3 regions of the Streptomyces sp. NPDC043952 genome follow, and region 3 is predicted to be linked to each of the others. Evidence: riboswitches for the same ligand, from Rfam matches in the RefSeq annotation. Region 3 holds a riboswitch; each other region holds the start of a gene.

Region 1 (3,673 bases), on a different contig from region 3:
GAGCTGATCGTGGTCGGCGCCGGGCAGTCCGCGCTGGAGACGGCCGTGCTGGCGGCGGAGGCCGGGGCGCGGGTGCGGGTGGTGGCGCGGGGGCGCGGGCGGGTCGCCTTCGGGGCGCCGCCCTGGGAGCAGCCGAGGCTGCGTCCCGAGTCGCCGTTCGGGCGGGCCTGGTCGCTGTGGGCGTTCAGCTACTGCCCGCACCCCTACCGCTTCCTGCCCGAGGCCACCCGGCACTTCCTGGTGCGCCGGGTGCTCGGGCCGCTCGGCGCGTGGTGGCTGCGGGAACGGTTCGAGGGCGCGGTGCGGGTATCGGACGTCGAACGGGTGCTGGGCGCGGCGGCGCAGGACGGGGGCCCGGTGCTGACGGTGCGCACGCACGGCGGCCGCGTGGATCACCTGACCGCCGACCATGTCATCGCGGCGACCGGCTACCGGGTGGACGTCTCCGCGATGGACTTCCTCGGCCCCACCCTGCGCACCCGCCTCGCGACGAGCCGCGGCGCCCCGCGCCTCGGCACCGGCTACGTCTCCTCGGTTCCCGGCCTCTACTTCACCGGCCTCCCGGCCGCCTCCTCCTACGGCCCGGTGATGCGCTTCGTGTGCGGCACGGAATTCGCCTCCCCGAGACTGGCGGGGCATGTGGCGCGGGAACACGGGTGAGTGGTGGGGGGCGGTCGCGGAGAGCGGGAGCGGCGGCTGGTCCCACCCCCACCTCGCCTCCCCGCACCCCCACTTGAAGTCGGCAAAGCTGCAAGTCCGGGGAATGACACGGGAGTCGGGGGATGACGCGGGGCTCGGTGGAGGGGATCGGTCCGTATTCTCTGATCATGGTTGCCTCCCCCGCGTACGCACTGATCGCCACCGACCTGGACGGGACGCTGCTGCGCGGCGACGACACCGTCTCCGAGCGCTCGCTGGCCGTGCTCGCGCGGGCGGCGCGGGCCGGGGCCCGGCACCTGGTGGTCACCGGCCGCCCGGCCCCCAGAGTGCGCCCCCTGCTGACCGCCCTCGGCGCCACCGGGCTCGCGGTGTGCGGGCAGGGCGCGCAGCTGTACGACGCCGCGTCCGGCCGCATGCTGTGGTCGGTCCGGCTGGACCGGGAGCTGGCCGAGACCGCGCTCGGCAAGATCGAGGCCGAGACGGGCCCGGTGTTCGCCGCCGTCGACCAGGACGGCACCGACGGGCTCACCCTGATCGAACCCGGATACCGGATGCCCCACCCGACCCTGCCCGCGGTCCGGGTGGCCCGGCGCGACGACCTGTGGCGGGCGCCGATCAGCAAGGTCCTGCTGCGCCACGCCACCTTGTCCGACGACGAGTTGGCGGCGGTGGCCCGCTCGGTCGTGGGCTCGCTGGCCACGGTCACCATGTCGGGGCCCGGCACCGTGGAGCTCCAGCCGTGCGGGGTGACCAAGGCCACCGGGCTCGCGCTGGCCGCCGAGCGGCTCGGGGTCCCCGCGGAAGGCGCCGTGGCCTTCGGCGACATGCCCAACGACATCCCGATGTTCCGCTGGGCGGCGCACGGCGTCGCGATGGCGAACGCCCACCCCGAGCTGAAGGCGGTCGCCGACGAGGTCACGGCGTCGAACGAGGACGACGGCATCGCCGTCGTCCTCGAAAGGCTGTTCCCGGCCGGGTGACCGGGAGCAGCGGTGGTGCCACGGCCCTCAGGGGCCCGGCGACGGTCAGTAGGCGCCGTTGACGTTGTCGATCGAGCCGTAGCGCGCGGCCGCGTAGTTGCAGGCGGCGGTGATGTTGGCGACCGGGTCGTAGATGTTGAACGACGTCCCGGCCACGTGGTACGCGTTGAAGGTCGGGTCGATCACCTGGAGCAGACCCTTGGACGGTATGCCCTTGGCCGCGTTGGAGTCCCACAGGTTGATGGCGTTCGGGTTGCCCGAGGACTCGCGCATGACATTGCGGTAGATGCCGTTGTAGGAGCCCGGAATGCCCTTCTGGGCCATGATCGCGAGGGACTCGCGGATCCAGCCGTCGAGGTTGTTCGGGTACCCGGCGGGCGTGGTGGCGGCCGACGTCGTGCCGGTGGTGGCGGACGCCGTGGCGGCGCCCACCAGGGGCATGGCGAGCACGGCCGCGCCGGTGCCGGCGACGGCGATCAGGCGGACGAGACGGTTGGCACGGGTGCGGCGCGGCTGAACGGCAGCAGACATGGGGACGTTCCTCTCCTACGCCTGCGAGGTGAGCTGTCGGGTTCGGGCGGGGAGGTGCCCGGCCGTGCCTGGTGAGAGGCGTGGCTTGACCCCAAGCCGTCCCGGTGCGAACACGCGGTGCGGCGCGCTGTGTCACGCGCTGCGCCATGTGAGTCGTCCGGTCCGGCGACTTACCTGGGTCCCCCGCTCCTGCCGTACGAATGAGTTCGTCGATGGGTGTACGGGCGGCGGCAGGATTCGGCGTCCGCCCGATGGCTCGGGAAGGTATGCGAGAGCGCATGCCGGGAACAAGCGCGGAATTGTTATATCGAGGCATTTGACCTTGATCAGCAGCCTATGGGGTACTTGATCCTTTGCGAATGCCAACGCTCAACTCGCTTGCGCGACAAGGCGTGCGGAGGTGTCGGCGGGCCGCCCGCGGGAACGCGGTCGGGTGACCCAATTCACGAAATGGCAAACTGTGGAAAATCGGGCATGGGGGATTCGTCCCCCGGCGGGGTGGAGTCGGTGCTCCGCCCCTCTCGGGATCGCGAAGAAGTTCCCGAAGGTCCCGATTACCTGTTAAATCGATAAATGTCCGTTGTGATGATTCGACCGGGGGTATGCCAGTCATGACCCGATACGTCCCGGACTGGACGGGTGGGCGCAGGGTGGGCGCTCTCGGTGATCGAAACCGGACCGGATACGCTGACTTGAGTGATGGCAGCGACCTATCGACAAACCGCGTAATCGCCAGCAGACACCAGCAGACAGGAGACCCCTCGTGACCGTCGTCGGGCCGTTCGGGCTGAGCGTGCGGGACCAGGCTCTCGAAGCCGATGTCCAGGCCGGATTGGCGGCTGTCGAGGAGGGCCTGCTAGAGGCCACCAAGAGCGAGGTCCCCTTCATCACGGGGGCCGCGCAGCACCTCGTACGGGCCGGTGGGAAGCGCTTCCGACCACTGCTCGTGATGCTCGCGGCGCAGTTCGGCGACCCCTACGCGCCCGGCGTGGTGCCCTCCGCCGTGGTCGTGGAGCTGACCCACCTGGCCACGCTCTACCACGACGACGTCATGGACGAGGCGGCCGTGCGCCGGGGCGTGGACAGCGCCAACACCCGCTGGGGCAACTCCGTCGCGGTCCTCACCGGCGACTTCCTCTTCGCCCGTGCCTCCCAGATCCTCGCCGACCTCGGCCCCGAGGCGGTCCGGGTCCAGGCCCTCGCGTTCGAACGGCTGGTCACCGGCCAGATCCTGGAGACCGCCGGACCCGCCGACGGCCGCGACCCGGTCGAGCACTACCTCGACGTGCTCGGCGGCAAGACCGGCTCGCTGGTCGCGGTGGCCTGCCGGTTCGGCGCGATGATGTCCGGCGCCGACGAGACGGTCGTGGACGTGCTCACCCAGTACGGCGAGCGGCTCGGCGTGGCCTTCCAGCTCGCCGACGACGTCCTGGACGTCGCCTCCGACTCCCACGAGTCCGGCAAGACCCCCGGCACCGACCTGCGCGAGGGCATCCCGACCC
Region 2 (3,673 bases), on a different contig from region 3:
GCACACTGGAGGCGATGAGCACCGAGCGAGCTTTGCCCGAGTCCGCGCCGTACCCGTACGTGCTGCTGTCCGCCGCCGTCTCCCTCGACGGCTGCCTGGACGACACCGGACAGCAGCGGCTGCTGCTGTCCGGACCGGCCGACTTCGACCGGGTGGACGCGGTACGGGCCTCGGCCGACGCCCTCCTGGTCGGCGCCGGCACCCTGCGCGCCGACAACCCGCGGCTGCTGGTCGCCTCCGCCGAGCGGCGCGCGGCCCGGCTCGCGCGGGGCCGGCCGGAGTATCCGCTGAAGGTCACCGTCACCGGCACCGGCGACCTCGATCCCGCGGCCCGCTTCTGGCACACCGGCGGCGACAAGCTCGTCTACACGACCGACGCGGGCGCCGCACGGGTCACCCGTCTCCTCGGCGGCGCCGCCGACGTCGTCGCGCTCGGCCCGGAGCTGGACTGGCGGGCCCTGCTCGGCCACCTGCGGGCCGAGCGCGGGGTCGGCCGGCTGATGGTGGAGGGCGGCGCGGCCGTGCACACCCAGCTCCTCCAGCAGGGCCTCGCCGACGAACTCCAGCTCGTGGTCGCCCCGCTGATCGTGGGCGATCCGGCCGCCCCGCGGCTGTTCGGACCCGGCCGGTACCAGGAGGGTCGGCTGCGGCTGGTCGAGTCCCGCCGGATCGAGGACGTCGTCCTGATGCGCTACGAGCCCACCGCGCCCGGCACCGGACCGGTGCTCACCGCCGCCGACCGGCACTGGCTGCGCACCGCCTGCGAGCTGGCCGCGCTGTGCCCGCCCTCGCGAACGGCCTTCAGCGTCGGCGCGGTCGTGGTCGCCGCCGACGGCACCGAGCTGGCCCGCGGCCACTCCCGCGAGGGCGGGGACCCGGTGGTGCACGCGGAGGAGGCGGCGCTCGCCAAGACCGACCCCGCCGACCCGCGGCTGCCCGGCGCCACCGTCTACAGCAGCCTGGAGCCCTGCGCCCGCCGCGCCTCGCGCCCCGCGCCCTGCGCCGAGCTGATCCTGCGGGCGGGGGTGCGCCGGGTGGTGACCGCCTGGCGGGAGCCGGACACCTTCGTGGTGGCGGCCGACGGCACCGGGGTGCTGACGGCCGCGGGCGCCGAGGTCGTCGTCCTGCCCGAGTACGAGCCGCTGGCCAAGGCGCCGAACCGGCATCTGCCCGGCCGATCCGGGGGCCCGTCGTAACCGATGTGCTTTCCGCCCTGGTGATGGCGTACAGTAGAGACATCGCCGCGGGGTGGAGCAGCTCGGTAGCTCGCTGGGCTCATAACCCAGAGGTCGCAGGTTCAAATCCTGTCCCCGCTACTGATGTCTCAGGGCCGGAATCCAGTTCATGGATTCCGGCCCTGGGTGTTTTCCGGGCCTCGAACGGGGGGTTACCCCCCGTGACCGTTCGACCGCCCAGCGCATAACATCTGAGTCACCATCAAAAACCGGGTGACTCGTGAACGGCGGTCAACTCGCCCGGTTTGGCGGCCCGCTGGGCGGTAAGTCCACGGGTTTGAACCTTAATGATCAAGCCGAACGGCTTGGAAAGTTCCCCTCCGGTCTATTAACGTTCGATAACGCAGCGCGGTCGTCCCAGCCGTCACCCGAGGCGGCTCCGTGCGCACGCGCCGAATCCCGCGAGGGAACCGGGGAACCACCACCTCTGGGGTGAATCACGCGGACACCACCGCGGACTCAGCCGAGTCCACGAGCGGTATACGCGCGTAGGAGACCTTCCTGCTCCGAACCCGTCAGCTAACCCGGTAGGCGGAGGAAGGAAAGGAGCACGCCCCCGTGGCGTCCAACCGGCCCGCCCCCGAAGCACCGTTCGTGCCCGCTCAGCGCGCACCCGAGTCGTTCGGCCCCGGCCCCGAAGGCGACGGCCCCTGGGAGGAGTGGAACCCCGGCGAGGAGTCCGTCGCCCCGGTCCGCGGCCGCCACCGCGTCGCCAAGCAGCGCGGCGGCTTCGCCCGCAGCTCCACCGTCCTCGGCGTCGGCGTGATCGCCGCCGTCGGCGCGGGCGGCATCGCCAGCGCCAACCCCGGCAAGCCGCCGGTCTCCGTCTCGATGCCGGACCTGCCGGACGTCTCGGTGCCGCACCTGTCCACCGTCGAGCACTTCCTCGGCGACGACTCCGCCGAGACGCCCAAGGCCGAGACCGCCACCGCGCTCACCGACCTCGGGCGGACCACCGAGGGCGCCACGGACACCGGCGCGGGCGAGGCCCTGCGCAACCGGATCATGGCCCAGGCCGAGCAGCAGCAGGGCCAGGCCGACAGCAAGGCCACCGCCGCGATGGTCGCCGCCGCCCAGCAGCAGAGCGACGCGGCGGCCGCCAAGGCGGAGAAGGAGGCCGCCGCCAAGGCCGCCGACGCCAAGGAGCAGGCGGAGGCCGACGCCAAGAAGGCGGCCGAGGCCAAGCGGCTGGCCGCGCTCGCCAAGCAGTACACGCTGCCCGTCGTCTCGTACACGATCACCGGCACCTTCGGGCAGCCCGGCGCCATGTGGTCCTCCGGCTACCACACCGGCCTCGACTTCGCCGCCCCCACCGGCACCCTGATCAAGGCCGTCCACGGCGGCACCATCACCCAGGCCGGCTGGGCCGGCGCCTACGGCTACCGCACCGTCCTCACCCTGGACGACGGCACCGAGCTGTGGTTCTGCCACCAGTCCTCGATCAACGTCTCGGTCGGCCAGAAGGTCACCACCGGCGAGGTCATCGGCCGCGTCGGCGCCACCGGCAATGTCACCGGCCCGCACCTGCACCTGGAGGTGCACCCGAACGGGCAGCCCACCGCCGTCGACCCCGCGCCCTGGCTGCGCGACAAGGGCCTCAACCCCTGACGGAACCGCGCCGGTTCCCGCACCGGCGGCGGAATGCGATCATCCGTCGCCGGTGTTGATGTGAAGCATGACTTCTCTGCGCACACTGGGCTCATCCGACCTCCAGGTCTCCCCGCTCTGCCTGGGCGGCAACGTCTTCGGCTGGACCGCCGACGAGCAGACCTCCTTCGCCGTCCTGGACGCGTACACGGCCGCGGGCGGCAACTTCATCGACACCGCCGACGCCTACAGCGCCTGGGTCGAGGGCCACCAGGGCGGCGAGTCCGAGACCGTCATCGGCAAGTGGGTCAAGGCCCGCGGCAACCGCTCCGACGTCGTCATCGCCACCAAGGTCAGCCAGCACCCGCAGTACCGGGGCCTGTCCGCGGCCAACATCAAGGCCGCCGCCGATGCCTCCCTGGCCCGCCTGGGCACCGACTACATCGACCTCTACTACACCCACTTCGACCAGCCCGAGGTGCCGGTCGAGGAGATCATCGGCGCGCTGGACGAGCTGGTGAAGGCCGGAAAGGTCCGGCAGATCGCCGCGTCCAACATCAGCGCCGAGCGGCTCAAGGAGTCCCTGGACTTCTCCGCCCGCGAGAACCTGGCCCGCTATGTGGCGCTCCAGCCCCACTACAACCTGGTCTCCCGCGACACCTACGAGGGCCCGCTCCAGGACCTCGTCGCCCGCGAGGGCCTGTCCGCGGTGCCGTACTTCGCGCTCGCCGCGGGCTTCCTGACCGGCAAGTACCGGCCCGGTGCCACGGTCGACAGCGCCCGTGCCGGCTCGGCCGCCAAGTACGCGGAGACCGAGCGCGGCCAGAAGGTGCTCGCCGCCCTCGACGAGA
Region 3 (3,673 bases):
AGCAACCGCAGCCGGGACCAGCCGCGGGCGCGCGCGTGCCGGCGCAGGGCGGCCGGATCGGCGGCGGCCACCACCACCAGGTCGGCGTTCTGCGCCACATGGTGGGCGACGCCGTCGAAACCGTCGAGCCACAGGGTGCACATCGGGCAGGGGGAGGTCTGCCGCTTGCCGTACATGAAGTGGTAGACGAGCAGGGGCCGCTGCGGACCGCCGGTGAACAGCTCCCGCAGACGGACCTCGCGCACCGGCGTGTCGCCCGCCTCCAGGTCGGCGGGCCCCTCCAGGAAGACGTAGTCGCCGACCTCGGCCCCCGGCGGCAGCGACCGGCGCAGCGCCGCGACCCGCTCGCGCTGCCGCATCAGCTCGATCTCGGCGCCGCGCAGCTCCTCGCGGGCGGCGAGGTACTCCGCGGACTCACCGTGCAACCGGGTGTGCCGCATCATGTGTCCTCCTGGGTGAACAGCCCCCCGGAATCAGGTCGGTTCCATGGTTCCGGGCGCCGCGCGCCCCGGAGCCGAGGCGCCGCCGTGCCCGACGGGTGAATCGGAAGGTGACGCAGCGGAGGGGCGAACGTTCACCTCTGTGATCTTCGCGTGATCTCCGCGGCATGAACTTGTGACAAGTGATCGTGTGCCGATACCTTCACCCCTCAGCGCGGCGGGCCCGCATCATCCGCCGCGCCGGTCCCCGCCGTCGCTCGAAAGGCTCCCGCATGATCTCCGGGAACGGTCGTCACCGCCGCCCCCGTCAGGCCCCGGCCCTCCTCGTCGCGGCCGGCGTGACCGGCTCCGCCATCGCCATCCCGCTGCTCGGCGCCGCGAGTGCCCACGCGGCCGACGGCACCACCTGGGACAAGGTCGCCAACTGCGAGAGCGGCGGCGCCTGGAGCGCCGACACCGGCAACGGGTACTACGGCGGCCTCCAGATATCCCAGGACGACTGGGTCGCGTACGGCGGGACGCAGTACGCCTCCTCCGCCGACCAGGCCAGCCGCTCGCAGCAGATCGCCGTGGCCGAGAAGATCCTCAAGGACAAGGGCACCACGCCCTGGGCCACCTGCGCCCTGCTGTCCGGACTGACCTCGAACTCCGGTTCGGTGAGCGTCGATCCGGGCGTCGGCGACGGTGACAGCGGCAACGGCAGCGGCCAGACCGGCGGCACGACCGACCCGTCCGGCCTGCCCGACCCCTCTTCCCCGGCCGGCACACCGAGCGGCGACCAGGACGGCACCGGCGCCGGCTCCGGTTCCGGTTCCGGCAAGGCGTCCACCGACCCGTCCGGCTCGTCCGACCCCTCCTCTTCGCCGAGCCACGACTCAGGCTCAGGCACCGGCTCCGGCTCCGGCAAGCAGACCGGCAAGCACGCGAGCCCGCAGCCGGGCAAGCACACCGGCACGCCCGGCACCGGCACCTCCAGCCCGGACCCGTCCGGCCCGTCCTCCTCGGACCCCTCCGCCTCCACCCCGCCGTCCGCGCCGGCCCACGGCTCCGGAACGCCCTCACCCTCCACCGGTACCCCCGCCAACCCCCAGCAGGCCGCGGGCACTTGGAACCTGGTCGACACCGGAGCCCTCGGCGGCGGGCGCCACCGCGGCGGCAACGCGGACGAAAGCACGGCAAACGGGCAGAACGGCTCCACATCCGGCCGGCACGCGACCCACGAGCCGGACAGCTACACCGTCCGCCAGGGCGACTCGCTGAGCGCCATCGCCGACTCCCTTGACGTCGACGGCGGATGGCACGCGCTCTACGCCGCGAACAAGAAGGTCGTGGGCGCCGACCCGAACCACATCACCGCCGGTCAGACCCTGAAAGTCGGTGACGAAACGGGCGCGGACCAGGGCTAGTTGACGCCCCACTTGATCGCTAAATGTCCGGTTTGGCGAAAGTGTGGGATGAGTCTCAGAAGCCCTGATCGTCTTTGAAATTCCGCGGATCACCTGGCTACGGTCAAGGCCGCTCGTCACCACGAGCCCCGGCGGCCGCAACGCCGAATCCTGCCAGCGGCTGCCCGGGAACAGTCGTCGCGTCAAGCGCCGCAGGCAGGAGCGGGGGACCCAAGGTAGGCGCCGGGCCCGGCAGTTGATGCCGGACCGGCTTGGGGTGAAGCCACGCCTCCGAAAGGAGGGGTGGCCGGGCAACTCAACCGGCCCGAACCCGACAGCTCACCTCGCAGGCGTCGGTGAGGGGATCGTTCCATGCTGTTTTCCGGCAAGGGCAAGCACCGTCGTCCGTCCAAGGCCGTCCGCGCCGTCACGCTCGCCGGTGTCACCGGTGCCGCCGTGGCCGCTCCGCTGATGGCGGCCGGCAGCGCCTCCGCCGCCACCGCTTCCCAGTGGGACACCGTCGCCCAGTGCGAGTCCGGCGGCAACTGGGCCATCAACACCGGCAACGGTTACTACGGCGGCCTCCAGTTCTCCGCCTCCACCTGGGCCGCGTACGGCGGCACCGCCTACGCGCCGACCGCCGACAAGGCCAGCAAGTCGCAGCAGATCTCCGTCGCCGAGAAGGTCCTGGCCGCGCAGGGCAAGGGCGCCTGGCCGGTCTGCGGCACGGGCCTGACCGGCACCCCGTACAACGGCTCCGCCCCGACGACCACGTCGTCGGCCGGCACCGCCACCCGCTCCACGGACCAGCAGGCCGCCACCCGCTCCACCGAGCGCACCACCCCGGCCCCGTCCAAGTCCACGAGCACGTCCACCGGCTCGTCCGCGGGCAAGACCGTCACCACCCCGACCGGCAAGAAGGTCAAGAAGGGCGACGGCGAGTACAAGGTGGTCAAGGGCGACACCCTCAGCTCCATCGCGGCCGCGCACCACGTGGCCGGCGGCTGGAAGAAGCTGTTCGACCTGAACAAGGACATCATCGACAACGCCGACCTGATCTACCCGGGTCAGCAGCTCCACCTGAAGTAACCCGGCCCGGCCACGGCCGCCGCGAGCCCCGCACGGGGCTCGCCCGGCGGCCCGGCCGCGGGATGCTTCCCCGGCCGGCCGGACCCGGCCGGCGGACCGGGGCGCCCGACTCCGCTCACCCCGCCCGGCTCCGCATCACCGGCCCGGCTCCGCATCACCGGCCCGGCTCCGCTCAGCCGGACCGACGGGCCCCTCGCAGGGGGTAGCCCCCGACGCCGTACCCCCGGTGTCGTACCCCCGACGCTCCCGACGCCGCGCCCGATAGGCCCCGACGGCCCACCCCCCCGGCGGCCCCGAGGAACCCCGCCCCTGGTACCCGCCCCAACGGCCCAGGGGCCCCCGGCGGGCCCCCAGGCCCCAGGCCCCACCCCCGGCAGGCCCCCAGGCTCCATGCCTCAGGCGCACCCGGCGGGCCCCCAGGCGTCATGCCCCAGGCCCACCCCCGGCGGACCCCACGCCTCACCCCCCAAGGCGGGTCCCCCAACCCCCCGGCGGGTCCCCCAAGCCCCAGGCCCCCGCCCGCCCCGTCCCCCCCAACCCCCCACCCCGGCGCGATTCCCCCGTTCGTGCCGGGGTGGGGTCTTGTGTTCTCCCAGCCTTCAGCCGGGCCTCCTCCGGGACCCTTTTTGTTCCGGTGGTGAACAATAGGTACCGTCTCCATGTCCCCGTCGCCCACCAGACGGTCGGTCGGTGGTCCGCGACGCCGGGACGGTTAGGCTCTAGTCGCAAGGGCGCAGCCGCACGGCCGCCTCCCGCACT

What was found. A riboswitch is a leader RNA that binds a small molecule or an ion and turns the genes downstream of it on or off. The one in region 3 is predicted to bind cyclic di-AMP.
Region 1: another riboswitch for cyclic di-AMP. It lies ahead of AC069R_RS28040 (transglycosylase SLT domain-containing protein); the one in region 3 lies ahead of AC069R_RS32340 (transglycosylase family protein).
Region 2: another riboswitch for cyclic di-AMP. It lies ahead of AC069R_RS28385 (M23 family metallopeptidase); the one in region 3 lies ahead of AC069R_RS32340 (transglycosylase family protein).

Annotation. Positions count from the first base shown of each region.
Region 1 covers NZ_JBWKES010000034.1:44,958-48,630, forward strand. Annotated here, with positions in the region: gene AC069R_RS28030 (NAD(P)-binding domain-containing protein) at 1-660, shown strand, start outside; gene AC069R_RS28035 (HAD family hydrolase) at 828-1,640, shown strand; gene AC069R_RS28040 (transglycosylase SLT domain-containing protein) at 1,686-2,171, opposite strand; cyclic di-AMP (ydaO/yuaA leader) riboswitch at 2,175-2,393, opposite strand; gene AC069R_RS28045 (polyprenyl synthetase family protein) at 2,935-3,673, shown strand, end outside.
Region 2 covers NZ_JBWKES010000035.1:46,411-50,083, forward strand. Annotated here, with positions in the region: gene AC069R_RS28375 (dihydrofolate reductase family protein) at 15-1,196, shown strand; tRNA gene AC069R_RS28380 (tRNA-Met) at 1,243-1,316, shown strand; cyclic di-AMP (ydaO/yuaA leader) riboswitch at 1,616-1,784, shown strand; gene AC069R_RS28385 (M23 family metallopeptidase) at 1,794-2,843, shown strand; gene AC069R_RS28390 (aldo/keto reductase) at 2,911-3,673, shown strand, end outside.
Region 3 covers NZ_JBWKES010000051.1:13,604-17,276, forward strand. Annotated here, with positions in the region: gene AC069R_RS32330 (DUF899 family protein) at 1-443, opposite strand, end outside; gene AC069R_RS32335 (transglycosylase family protein) at 713-1,846, shown strand; cyclic di-AMP (ydaO/yuaA leader) riboswitch at 2,024-2,193, shown strand; gene AC069R_RS32340 (transglycosylase family protein) at 2,198-2,914, shown strand.